4 regions of the Streptomyces sp. NPDC111516 genome follow, and region 4 is predicted to be linked to each of the others. Evidence: riboswitches for the same ligand, from Rfam matches in the RefSeq annotation. Region 4 holds a riboswitch; each other region holds the start of a gene.
The links. A riboswitch is a leader RNA that binds a small molecule or an ion and turns the genes downstream of it on or off. The one in region 4 is predicted to bind cobalamin.
Positions count from the first base shown of each region.

Region 1: another riboswitch for cobalamin. It lies ahead of ACZ7L9_RS07240 (ribonucleoside-diphosphate reductase subunit alpha); the one in region 4 lies ahead of ACZ7L9_RS27210 (ABC transporter substrate-binding protein).
Region 2: another riboswitch for cobalamin. It lies ahead of ACZ7L9_RS28065 (ABC transporter substrate-binding protein); the one in region 4 lies ahead of ACZ7L9_RS27210 (ABC transporter substrate-binding protein).
Region 3: another riboswitch for cobalamin. It lies ahead of ACZ7L9_RS00345 (cobalamin biosynthesis protein); the one in region 4 lies ahead of ACZ7L9_RS27210 (ABC transporter substrate-binding protein).

Region 1 covers NZ_JBVKBV010000002.1:357,024-360,222, forward strand. The annotation lists gene ACZ7L9_RS07240 (ribonucleoside-diphosphate reductase subunit alpha) at 1-1,603, opposite strand, end outside; cobalamin riboswitch at 1,743-1,870, opposite strand; gene mctP (monocarboxylate uptake permease MctP) at 2,026-3,199, opposite strand, start outside.
Region 2 covers NZ_JBVKBV010000018.1:124,396-127,594, reverse strand. The annotation lists gene ACZ7L9_RS28070 (FecCD family ABC transporter permease) at 1-994, opposite strand, end outside; gene ACZ7L9_RS28065 (ABC transporter substrate-binding protein) at 991-2,031, opposite strand; cobalamin riboswitch at 2,090-2,279, opposite strand; gene ACZ7L9_RS28060 (beta-ketoacyl-[acyl-carrier-protein] synthase family protein) at 2,359-3,199, opposite strand, start outside.
Region 3 covers NZ_JBVKBV010000001.1:60,455-63,653, reverse strand. The annotation lists gene ACZ7L9_RS00350 (cobyric acid synthase) at 1-610, opposite strand, end outside; gene ACZ7L9_RS00345 (cobalamin biosynthesis protein) at 607-1,620, opposite strand; cobalamin riboswitch at 1,766-1,893, opposite strand; gene ACZ7L9_RS00340 (hypothetical protein) at 2,067-2,297, opposite strand; gene ACZ7L9_RS00335 (inorganic phosphate transporter) at 2,374-3,199, opposite strand, start outside.
Region 4 covers NZ_JBVKBV010000017.1:81,104-84,302, forward strand. The annotation lists gene ACZ7L9_RS27205 (FecCD family ABC transporter permease) at 1-511, opposite strand, end outside; gene ACZ7L9_RS27210 (ABC transporter substrate-binding protein) at 508-1,494, opposite strand; cobalamin riboswitch at 1,534-1,685, opposite strand; gene ACZ7L9_RS27215 (hypothetical protein) at 1,760-1,969, opposite strand; gene panD (aspartate 1-decarboxylase) at 2,203-2,628, shown strand; gene ACZ7L9_RS27225 (GNAT family N-acetyltransferase) at 2,660-3,019, shown strand; gene ACZ7L9_RS27230 (aspartate/glutamate racemase family protein) at 3,095-3,199, shown strand, end outside.

The DNA.
Region 1 (3,199 bases), on a different contig from region 4:
ACGGCAGCCGCAGCTGGAAGAAGACGTCCTGCAGACCCATGGCCCCGAGGCCGACGGGGCGCCACTTCGCGTTGGAGCGGCCGGCCTGCTCGGTCGGGTAGAAGTTGATGTCGACGACCCGGTCGAGGAAGGTCACGGCGGTACGGACGGTGGCGTCCAGCCGCTCCCAGTCGATGGAGCCGTCGGCGACGAACGCGCCGAGGTTGACCGAACCCAGGTTGCAGACGGCCGTCTCGCCGTCGTCGGTGACTTCGAGGATCTCGGTGCACAGATTTGACGAGTGGACGACGCGGCCCGGCTCGGCGGTCTGGTTCGCGGTGCGGTTGGAGGCGTCCTTGAACGTCATCCAGCCCTGGCCGGTCTGCGCCAGGGTCCGCATCATCCGGCCGTACAGCTCACGGGCCGGCATCGACTTGCGGGCCAGCCCCTTGGCCTCGGCGGCCCGGTACGCGGCGTCGAACTCGTCGCCCCACAGGTCGACCAGCTCGGGCACGTCCGCGGGCGAGAACAGCGACCAGTCACCGTCCGCGTCGACCCGGCGCATGAACTCGTCCGGGATCCAGTGCGCCAGGTTGAGGTTGTGCGTACGCCGCTGGTCCTCGCCCGTGTTGTCGCGCAGCTCCAGGAACTCCTCGATGTCCGCGTGCCAGGTCTCCAGATAGACGGCGGCGGCGCCCTTGCGACGGCCGCCCTGGTTGACCGCGGCGACGGAGGCGTCGAGCGTCTTCAGGAACGGCACGATGCCGTTGGAGTGCCCGTTGGTGCCACGGATCAGCGAACCGCGGGCGCGGATGCGGGAGTACGAGAGACCGATGCCGCCCGCGTGCTTCGAGAGCCGCGCCACCTGGTGGTAGCGGTCGTAGATCGAGTCGAGCTCGTCGAGCGGGGAGTCCAGCAGGTAGCAGGAGGACATCTGCGGGTGCCGGGTGCCGGAGTTGAACAGGGTCGGCGAGGACGGCAGATAGTCGAGCCGGCTCATCAGCCCGTACAGCGCCGCGACTTCGTCCAGGGCCCGTTCCGAGTCGTTCTCGGCGAGCCCGGAGGCGACCCGCAGCATGAAGTGCTGGGGCGTCTCGATGACCTGGCGGGTGTGCGGGTGGCGGAGCAGATAGCGGCTGTGCAGGGTCCGCAGCCCGAAGTAGCCGAAGCGGTCGTCGGCGCCGTCGGCGAGCGAACGCTCCACCAGCGCGTCGAGGGCGGCCGCGTGCAGCGCGACGAACTCGGCGGTGCGGTCCGCGATCAGGCCCTCGCGGTGCCCGACGGCGACCGAGGCGGAGAAGGAGACTGCGCCCTGGCCGGCCGCCTCGTCGGCGATGGCGAGGGTCAACAGCCGGGCGGCGAGCCGGGAGTAGGCAGGGTCCTCGGAGATCAGCCCCGCGGCGGCCTCGGTGGCCAGCGCGCGCAGCTCGGCCTCGTCCGCCCGGGCGCTGCGGCCGCGCAGCGCGGCGGCGGCGACCCGACCGGGGTCGGTGTCGGGCAGATCGACGGTGAGGTCGGTCAGGGTCCGCAGCAGTGCGGTCCTCGGTCCGTCGTGTGCGGTTGCCTCGGACTCGGCCACTTCGGACACGGCGGCTGAAGCCGGATCGGCTGGCGCGATGGTCACGTGGTGCTCTCCCTCGCTCGGCTCGGGGCCGGCGGGGAACGGGGCAGCCGGGCAGAGGCGGGCCCGGGCCGGGGCAGCACTCCGTACGGCGTCCACCGGCCCAACCGCGAGGCCCGGACGTCTGGCATCCGGTTCGGTCGAGCCGGATGCACTGTCGGCAGGTCCTCGGACTTACTCGGGGGTGCGCAAAAGCGCACCGAACACACCGTTGCGGGACAGTTCCGGATTCGCACCGGATTCCCCTGCGGCGACAGCGAGCATGAGCATACATGTGGGGGCCGCCGGATGAGACAGCCCCCACATGTTGTGTCGCGTAACGGAACTCGGGACGCGCGTACGGCCCGTTGCTGAGCGCACGGACGGCCCGTCGCGCCCCGTTGGAAGGGGCTCGACGGGCCGTCGTACGGCTGTGGGAGCGGCCGTCAGTGGCCGCCGCCCGGTGCCCCAGCCGTGGCCGGCGGGAGTTCCACCTGGACGCCACGGTCGCCCGCGTCGGCCGTGTAGTCGGCCGGCGAGGTCTCGTCGACCCCGGCGGGCGCCTTCACGGCGTTCAGGACGAAGGTGAGCACCACCGTCACCACCGCGTTCAGCACGAACGCGGTCAGGCCGATGTAGCCGATCTCGCCGATGCCCGGGATCTCCTTGGACGACCCGCCGAAGTGCGCCTGGGTCGGGCTGGCGACGCCGTACGCGGCCACCGTCCCGTACACCATGCCGACCGCCCAGCCCGCGAGCAGCGCCCAGCGGTGGAACCAGCGGGTGAACAGGCCGCCGACCAGGGCCGGCATCGTCTGGAGGATCCAGATCCCGCCGAGCAGCTGGAAGTTGATCGCGACCGTCTTGTCCATGGTGAGGACGAAAGCGAGCGCGCCGACCTTCACCAGCAGCGACACCAGCTTGGAGACCTTGGTCTCCTGCTCCGGGGTCGCGTCCGGCTTCAGGAAGTCCTTATAGATGTTGCGGGTGAAGAGGTTCGCCGCGGCGATCGACATGATCGCTGCGGGCACCAGCGCGCCGATGCCGATGGCCGCGAACGCGACGCCCGCGAACCAGTCCGGGAACATGTTCTCGAACAACTGCGGGATGGCCAACTGCCCGTTGTCGACCTTGATTCCGGCGGCGATCGCCATGAAGCCGAGCAGCGCCAGCAGGCCGAGCATCAGAGAGTACAGCGGCAGGATCGTGGTGTTGCGCCGGATCACATTGCGGCTGCGGCTGGAGAGCGTCGCGGTGATCGAGTGCGGATACATGAACAGCGCCAGCGCCGAGCCCAACGCCAGGGTGGCGTATCCCCATTGACCCGCCTCGCCCGGCGCCAGCGCGCCGCGCGGCTTGCCGGTCGCCGGGTTGGTCTGCGAGAACGCCTCGCCCGCCTTGGCGAAGATGTCGTGGAATCCGCCCAGCTTGATCGGGATGTAGATGATCGCCACCGCGATGACCAGATAGATCAGCCCGTCCTTGACGAACGCGATCAGCGCGGGCGCCCGCAGACCGGACGAGTAGGTGTACGCGGCGAGCACCGCGAACGCGATCAGCAGCGGCAGGTCCTTGATGAACCAGTGGGTGTTCTCGCCACCGCCGACGCCCATCACGTCC
Region 2 (3,199 bases), on a different contig from region 4:
GCGGGTCGAGGACCGTCCTGGCGAGCGTGTCGACCCAGACCAGGAACACGGCCCCGGCCAGTGCGGTGACCGGCAGCAGGCGCCGGTGTCCGGAGCCGGCGAGTGCCCGGGCGGCGTGCGGGAGTACCAGGCCGACGAAGCCGATGGCGCCGGCCGAGCTGACGAGTGCGGCGGTCAGCAGCGCGGTCGTGCAGAGCAGCACGATCCGGGCGCGGGCGACCTGGACGCCGAGCGCGGCGGCGGCGTCCGGGCCGAACGCGAAGGCGTCGAGCGTACGGGCGTGTCCGAGGCAGACCAGCAGCGTCAGGACAAGAACGGCGGAGCAGATCCACACGTCGGTCCAGCCGACCCCGCTGAGCGAGCCGAGCAGCCAGAACAGCACCCCGCGGGTCTGCTCGGCGTCGGCGGAGGTCATTACCACGAAGGAGGTGAGCGCGGAGAACAGCTGCATAGCCGCCACACCGGAGAGGACGACCCGGTCGGTCGTGCCGCCCAGGGTGTGGCTCAGCAGCAGAACGAGGGCGAACGAGCACAGTGCGCCGATGAACGCGCCGGCCGAGATCGACACCGCTCCCCCACCGACCCCGAGGACGACGACCACGACCGCGCCGGTCGACGCGCCGGAGGAGACGCCGAGGACGAACGGGTCGGCGAGCGGGTTGCGGAGCAGGGACTGCATGACGGTGCCGCACACCGCGAGTCCGGCGCCGCACACCGCCGCGAGCAGGGTGCGTGGCATGCGCAGGTTCCAGATGATGCCGTCCCGGATCGGGGTGAGCCGCGTCCGGCCCCAGCCGAGGTGGGCGGCCACCGTGGACCAGACGTCGGCGACGGAGATGCGGGCGGGGCCGATGGTTACGGCGACCGCGACGGACAGCACGAGCAGCGCGACGCCGCAGGCCCACAGGACCCCGCCGCGCAGCTTCCGTACACCGTCCCCGCCTTGGGAGGCTCGCCGCGCGCCCTCCGCCCAGGTCCGCTCGGTGTCCGTCACTGCGCGAGCCCGAACGTGCGCAGCCCGGCGGCGACGCGTTCCACGCCCTCGACCGTCCGGATGGACGGGTTCATGGCCTGGCCGCTGAGCAGGATGTACCGCTGGTGCCTGACGGCATCCATGTTCTTCGTGGCGGGGTTGGACTCCAGGAATTCGATCTTCTTCGCGGCGCTCTCGGCGGTCTGTGCCTTGCGGGTCAGGTCACCGATGACCAGGACGTCGGGGTTGCGGTCGGCGACGGTCTCCCAGCTGATCTGCGGCCATTCCTCGTGCGTGTCGTCGAAGACGTTCTTCGCGCCGAGTTCCCCGGTGATGACTCCAGGTGCTCCGCAACAGCCGGCCAGGTACGGGGCCTTGGAGTCGGAGAACCAGTAGAGGAGAGTGGTACCGGAGGCGTCGATGGACCCGGTCGCCTTCTCCACCCGGGCCCGCAGCCGCGCCACGAGCGTGTCGCCGCGCTTCTGCACGCCGAACATCCTGGCCAGGTCGTGCACTTCGCCGTAGACGATGTCCATGGTCAGTGGCTCGATACGGGCTCCGTCGCCGCCGCCGCTGTTGTCCTTGCCGGTGCAGTCGGCGGGCGAGACATAGGTGGGGACGCCCAGTTCCTCGAACTGTTCGCGGGGGGCGACGCCGCCCTTGGCGAGGGTCGACTCGAACGACGCGCTGATGAAGTCGGGCTCCTGGTCGAGGACCTTCTCCGACGAGGGCCGGTTGTCGGCGATCCTGGGGACCTCGGCGTTGGCCTTCTCCAGGCCCTTCATCACCGGGTCGGTCCAGGTCGCGGTGGCGGCGAGCCGGTCGGCGAGGCCGAGGGACAGCAGGATCTCCGTCGACCCCTGGTCGACCGAGACGGCGCGGTGCGGCGGGGCTTCGACGGTGACGGTGCGTCCGCAGTTCTTCAGCGTCACGGGATATCCGTCGGCAGAGCCGGACTTCGCGGCGGAGTTGCTCGTTCCGCGGCCGCAGGCGGTCAGCAGGACGAGTCCCGCCGTGAGCAGGGCGATGGTGCGGACGGGGCTGGCTATGGACGGCACGGAGTCCCTCTGCGTCTCTGGGCCCATGCGCGGAGCCCGTTGGAGTTCTGCGCCCGGTACCGGGTCGCAGCCGCCAGCAGGTCTTCGGACTCGGGTTCCTTCGGACGGGACGCCTTCCCAGGACACCCGAGGGTGGGTCCCAGTGGCCGTGGCCCCGCCCGTCCCCCTCACCGCTGCGCGTCAGTTCCGGATTCTCACCGGATTCCCTGACTCCTACATGGAGTTCGACTGGCCCCGGCAAGCTATCACGAGCGTCTATGCAGCTCATGGGCGGTGTGGCCGGTGGTACGCCGGGCGGTGCCCCCGGTCGCACCACCCGCCCGACGCCTACGGACGCTGAAGGGCGATCACGGCGTTGTGTCCGCCGAATCCGAAGGAGTGGCTGATGGCGCGCCGGACAGGCAGCCGCAGAGGTTCTTCGGTGACGCAGTTGATGTCGAACTCGGGTGCCGGTGTGTGCAGGTTGGCGATCGGCGGTACGACTCCGCGCTGGAGCGTGAGGACGGTCAGTCCGGCCTCGATCGCTCCGGCCGCCCCCATGCAGTGCCCCAGCACGCCCTTCGGGGCGGTGACGGGCGGCCGGTGCGGGTAGACCCGGCCGATGAGGGCGGCCTCGGTGGCGTCGTTGAGCGGCGTCGCCGTGCCGTGCGCGTTGATGTGCTCGACGTCCTCGGCCGCCCAGCCCGCGTCGTGCAGCGCGGCTTCGACGGCCGCCTGGGCGACCGCGCCGGACGGGTGCGGGGTGGTGGGGTGGTGGGCGTCGGTGGTGGCGCCGGTGCCCGCGAGCAGTGCCCGGGGTCCGGCGCCCCGGGCTGCGGCGTCGGCCGCCCGTTCCAGCACCATGACGGCGGCGCCCTCGCCCATGACCAGCCCGGCACGGTCGGCCGCGAAGGGCCGGCACCGCCTGGCCGGGTCGCCGTGTGCCCGGGCCGCGGCTCCGGACCGGGCGAACCCGGCCATGGCGGCCGGGTAGACGATCGACTCGGTGGCTCCGGCGATCGCGATGTCGCACTGCCCGGTGACCAGGAGATCGCGGGCGACGGACAGGGCGGTGACACCGGACGAACACGCGGTGCACGGTGCCATGCTGGGACCGGTGGCCCGCAACTGGATCGCGATCTCGGCCGCCGGCATGTTCGGGATGGTGAGCAGGATGCCCGACGGCGAG
Region 3 (3,199 bases), on a different contig from region 4:
ACACGTCACCGCGGAACTTGTTGACGAGGTAGCCCGCGATCAGCGACTGGTCCTCGGCGTCGAGCAGCGCCGTCGTGCCGAAGAAGGAGGCGAAGACGCCGCCGCGGTCGATGTCGCCGACGACCACCACCGGGAAGCGCGCCGCCCGTGCGATGCCCATGTTCACGATGTCCGTGCGCCGCAGATTGATCTCGGCCGGACTGCCCGCCCCCTCGCAGATCACTGCGTCATACGTGCCCCGAAGCTGCTCCAGACAGTCGACGACCGTGGAGAGAAGCGCTTCCTGCCGGCCCCCGTGGTAGCCGCGCGCGCTCATCTCGCCCACCGGTCTGCCCATCAGGACGACCTGGCTGGATCGGTCGCCGCCGGGCTTGAGCAGGACCGGGTTCATCAGCGCGGTCGGCTCGACCCGTGCGGCCTGGGCCTGCATGGCCTGGGCGCGGCCGATCTCGGCACCCTCGCGGGTGACGAACGAGTTCAGCGACATGTTCTGCGCCTTGAAGGGCGCCACCTTCACACCCCGGCGTACGAGCCAGCGGCAGATGCCCGCGGTGACGACGCTCTTGCCCGCGTCCGAGGTGGTTCCGGCGACCAGCAGTCCGCCGCTCATGTCCGTCTCCGTCCTGCGATCGAAGGTCCTGCGATCGAACGTCCTGCCATCGGGCGTTCCGCGATCCGTCGGGCGGCGAGGGCCACGCCCAGTCGGCCCGCCACGCACACGCCGAGGGCCAGCGCACTCACCCGGCGCGACAGCCGTACCGCGCGTTCGATGTCCTGGCTCTCCACCGCCCGGCCCGTCTCCCCGTTGAGGACGGGACGGTGCTCGACGCGGCCGCCGTACGCGAGCGTCCCGCCGAGCCGCACGCCGAGCGCGCCCGCGAACGAGGCTTCCACCGGGCCCGCGTTGGGGCTCGGGTGCTTGGCCGCGTCGGCTCGCCACGCCCGTGCCGCTCCACGTGACCGCCCCCCGGAGGCCACGGCGAGCAGGGCGGTGAGCCGGGCACCGGGCCACCCCGCGAGGTCGTCGAGGCGGGCCGAGGCCCAGCCGTAGCGCCGGTGGCGGGGCGACTTGTGGCCGACCATGGCGTCGAGCGTGTTCGCGGCCCGGAAGCCGACGAGCCCGGGCACACCGGCCAGCGCACCCCACACCAGGGCGCCGACCACGGCGTCCGAGGTGTTCTCGGCCACGGACTCCACCACGGCACGGGCGATCTGCGGCCCGTCGAGGGAGTGCGGATCGCGCCCGCACAGATGCGGCAGCCGCTCGCGGGCGCGGTCGATGTCACCGGCGGCCAGGGCGTCGCCGATGCTCCGGGCCTCACGCCCCAGGGAGGTACCACCGACGACGGACCAGGTGGCGGCCGCGGTCAACGCGACGGCGGCGGCTGGGTGGCCGCGTACGGCACGGGTGATCAGCGCGGCACCACCCGCGGCACCTCCGGCGCAGACGAGGGTGTGCAGCGCGCCCCACCCGCGGTGGTCGCGCCACAACCGGCGCTCGACGCCCGCCGCGGCCCGCCCGAAGGCGGCGACCGGATGCCCCCTGCGGGGGTCACCGAGCAGCAGATCGCCGATCAGGCCGGCTGTGGCGCCGTACGCGAAAACGCGGTCGGCACGCACGGCTCAACCGGCCGTTACGCCTCGAAGGAGCTTCGTACAGGCGGCTCTCGACGAGAGCGCCACAGCAACGGACGCACGGCAGCCAGGCATGGCGATATGTCCTCACTCAGGGTCCGCGCCCTGGTTCGACGTGACCGGCGACGAGAGTCTCCTGGCTCCCGGATCCGCAGTTCCCCCGGCCTTCCAGCCCGCTCGCGCGTGCCGTGACTTCCGTGTGGGGGACTGCTCCCCGGTGACAGTGGCGGGACCGCGCCGGATTCGCACCGGCTTCCTCTGCTGTCGCCGTAATTGGCTCCGGCAGTCCATCACGCTCCGCGAACGCCCGTCAACCTGCCGTTGACCTGCGACGGCGCAGTGTGCTGAGGCCCACACCGGGTCGGGCGCAGCACTTCGGGCCGGACACACGGCGTGTGTCCGGCCCGAAGTGGGAGCGCGCGCGGCCGCTCTCAGGCGACGATCAGATAGATCCCGTACGCGACCGCTGCCGCGCACAGCGCGAAGCAGACGTACGCACCGGCGCGGGCCAGTAGCAGTGAGCCGCCGGAGCCGCCCTGCGTGGCCGGTTCGGGCTGCTTGGAGAGGCCGACGATGCCCAGGGTGAAGAGGCCGACCAGCGCGACGGTGGCGACGAGGGAGACGCCGAAGACGGTGCCGAGGGCTGCCCAGTCGATTTTCATGCTGAATCCTTTAGACGGCGGGCCCGGACGGCGGGCCCGGACGGCGGGCCCGGGCGGACCGGCCTGGACGGTCGGCCTAGACGGTGGCGGGTCGCGCCGGGTCCGGGGTGGTTCCGGCCGGGGCCGGAATGGTGGTCTTGAGGTCCTGCGCCGCTGCCTGGGCCGCGGTGAGCGGTGGGCTGACGGCGGCGATGGCCGTGGTGACGACACCCGCGGGCTCGGTGATGCCGTCAGCCGGTGCGACATCGCCGTGGCCGACCGGCTTGCGGCGCGACAGCATCCAGATCGCCCCGGAGCCCACGACCAGCAGCGCCGCGACGACCACGACGCCCCAGGTGCCCTGTTTGGTGAGGAATTCCGCGCCCGCGCCGACCAGGCCCGCGGCCGGCAGGGTCAGACCCCAGGCGACGAACATCCGGGTGGCGGTGGACCAGCGGACCACACCGCCCTGGCGGCCGAGGCCCGCGCCCATCACGGCGCCGGAGCAGGACTGGGTGGTGGAGAGGGAGAAGCCGAGGTGCGAGGAGGCCAGGATGACCGTGGCCGCACTGGTCTGGGCGGCGAAGCCCTGCGGCGGCTTGAGGTCGGTGAGGCCGCTGCCCATGGTGCGGATGATGCGCCAGCCGCCCAGATAGGTGCCGAGCGCGATGGCCAGACCGGCGGAGACGATCACCCAGACCGGCGGGTTGGAACCGGGGTGCAGGACGCCCCCGGTGACCAGCGCCAGGGTGATGATGCCCATGGTCTTCTGCGCGTCGTTGGTGCCGTGGGCGAGGGAGACGAGTCCGGCCGAGGCGATCTGACCGGCGCGGTAGCCCTTGGCGGTGGCCTTTTCCTGGGCGTCGTTACGGATCTTCCCGCCGATCCGGTACGTCAGCCTGGTGGCCAGCATCGCGGCCAGA
Region 4 (3,199 bases):
ACTGGATCGCCACCCCGGCCAGGATCAGTCGGCCCGTTGTCATGGTGCCGCCGCGCCGGGCCATCGCGTAGACGGCGACCAGCGCGGCCATGGACCCGGCGAACGCGGCAATGGGCAGCGCCACGTCGGTGGCCGCTCCGGCGCCGACCCCCAGCACGACGACCACGGCGGCGCCCGCTGACGCCCCGGACGAGGCGCCCAGCAGAAACGGATCGGCCAACGGGTTGCGCACCAGCGCCTGGAGCACCGTGCCCGACAGGGCCAGCCCGGCGCCGACGACGGCCCCGAGCAGCACCCTGGGCATCCGTACCTCCCACACGATCGTCGGGTACGCACCGGTGCGTTCACCGCCCAGGACCGTACTCAATACCTCGCCCGGCGGAATCCGTACCGGGCCGAGCGCCAGACCGGCCACCGCCGCCGCGAGCAGCAGCACCGTGAGGACGCCGATCACGACAGGGGCCGAGCGCAGGACGGACTTCGGGCCGGGGCGGGCGGACTCCGCGCTCACGGAGTGCCGGGGTGCAGCTGCCCGGCCAGGTCCTGCACGGCGTCGGCGACCCGGACACCGAGCACCGCCGAGGACAGCGGGAGCACCGCGAACTTCTTGTTCCTGACCGCCGGCACGTTCGCGAGTGCCGGATCGTTCAGCAGCCGCTTCTTCTTGGCTGCCATCGTGGTGCCTCCGTAGTCGTAGATCACGACCACCTCGGGCTTGCGCTTGATGACCTGCTCCCAGGACACGTCGCCGAAGGTGGCGTCGAGGTCCGCGAAGACGTTCCGGCCCCCGGCGAGCCGGACGATCTCGTTGCCGATGCCCTTGCCGCCCGCCGTGAACGCGGAGCTGTCGCCGGAGTCGTACACGAACACCGAGGGACGTGAGGAGCCCTTGAGCCCTGCCTCGACCGTCGTGATCTTCTGTCGCTCCTCGGCGATCAGCTTCCTGCCGCGTTCCGGTACGCCGAAGATCCTGGCGACTTGGGTGATCTCGGTGGCGAGCTGATCGATACCGACCTTGCCCTTGGTGCAGTTCTCGATGTTCAGCCGGGTGTTGATGCCGTCCTTCTGAAGTCCCGCCCGGTCCAGGCCCTTGGCCTTGTCGAAGGCGCTGCTGTACCCGCCGTAGACGAAGTCGGGGTTGGCGCCGAGCAGCACCTCCTTGGAGGGGTACTCCTTCGCGAGCACCTTGGTCCCGGCGTACGCGGACCGGTACTCCGGCAGGATGCTGTCGTCCAGGTAGGCCGTCCCGGTCAGCCGGTCCTGGAGCCCGAGGGCCAGCACGATCTCGGTGACGTGCTGGTTCATGGTGACGACCCGCTTCGGCGGGGCGTCGAAGGTCGTCTTCGTACCGCAGTTGGTGACCGTGTAGGGAAAACCGTCGACGGCCGGTGCGGCCTTTGCCTTGTCCTCGCCGTCCGTGCCGGAGCCGCATCCGGTGAGCGGCAGCAGAAGCAGCGGTATGAGCGCGAGTGGTACACGGCGGATCCGGGGCATGGCCGAGCCTTTCCGGGGGATGTCCTCGTCCCCTGGGTCGTACGAGAAGGCGGCGCGGCCAGTATCTGGCTTCCGGGCTGCTGCAGCCCGGTCACAGTGGCGGGACCGTACCGGATTCACACCGGTTTCCTGACGCGCGTCGCCTGAATTTTCGAAGCCCATTCTGTCAGACCGCGCATTCCGACAGGTCCCGACCCGTGCGTTGTCGGCCCTGGTCGGCCCCGGACGCCGAGGTCCGCGACGACCGAGGGCATCTGACCACCATTCAGGCTGCTGTGGTGTCGGTGATCAGACGACGCTTGCGTCCCTTGATCTTCTTGCCGGCGTAGATGCCCTGGCTGGTCTCGGTAACGTTTCCCGAAACCTTCACGCTCTGCGCGTCCACCACGGCGGCGGTCGGCTGGGCGCGGCTACGGCCGTTGGCCCGGTGGGCGTGTCCCGTAACAGGCCGTGGCCTGCTGAGTGGTGCCGTCAAGTCAGCATCTGATCAGCATCAGTCCCCCAGAATTCCGAGATGGCCTTCCGGTCAGGTGCCCGATCGGCCGCGTTGCAACAGCCTGATTCGCGCGGAATCGCAGGCAGGGAGCCTGCTCGCGAGCGTGAACTGATGTTCTCTGCAATCTACGAGTCCAAGGCGTGCAGTTGTACAGTGAAGAACGCCCTTGACCTGCACAAAGCTGGCAGGGAGCCCTCTTCCAGGAGTACAGATTGCTGCGCACGATGTTCAAGTCCAAGATCCACCGGGCCACCGTGACCCAGGCCGACCTGCACTACGTCGGTTCCGTCACCGTCGATGCCGAGTTGATGGAAGCGGCGGACCTGCTGCCCGGCGAGCTGGTGCACATCGTCGACATCGACAACGGTGCACGCCTGGAGACGTACGTCATCGAGGGCGAACGCGGCTCCGGTGTCATCGGCGTCAACGGCGCCGCCGCCCACCTCGTCCACCCCGGTGACCTGGTCATCCTGATCAGTTACGCCCAGGTCGACGACGCCGAGGCGCGCGGCCTGACCCCGCGTATCGTGCATGTCGATGCCGACAACCGGATCGTCGCGCTCGGCGCCGATGCCTCCGAGCCCGTACCCGGCACCGCCACCGAACGGAGCCCGCACGCCCTCCCAGCGGCGCGCTGACCCCGGCTCGACCACTGAGGGAGCACCCGTCATGGCAGAACAGACCGACCGGATCGAACTCGACATCCGCGACGACCGCACGCGCGGCAACCTCCTCGCGTACGAGAACGGGAAGGCCGCCGGAGTCATCGCGTACTTCGTGATGGAAGGCGACCCCGCGGCGCTCGTCGCCGTGCACACCGTCGTCGAGCCCGGCCACGAGGGCAAGGGCATCGCGGGCGCCCTCGTCCAGGAGTTCTACGCCATGGCGGGCCGCGAGGGTGTCCCGGTCGTCCCGCTCTGCCCGTACGCCGCGAAGTGGGCGGAGCGCCACCCCGACCGGGCTCCCGAGGCCCCGGCCGAACTGGTGGAGCGGGCGAAGGCGCAGCTCACGTCCCACCCCGAGTTGTAGTGATCAACACGGCGGACTGCACCGATCCACTCGGCCGATGACCCGACCCGGACCGGGGAGTTGTACGTTCGGTCGATGACACTCGCACTTCTGCACACCTCCCCGGTCCACGTCCCGGTCTTCGACGCGCTCCGGGACACGGATCATCCCGGACTCGCCCTGCGCCATCTCGTGTCCGAG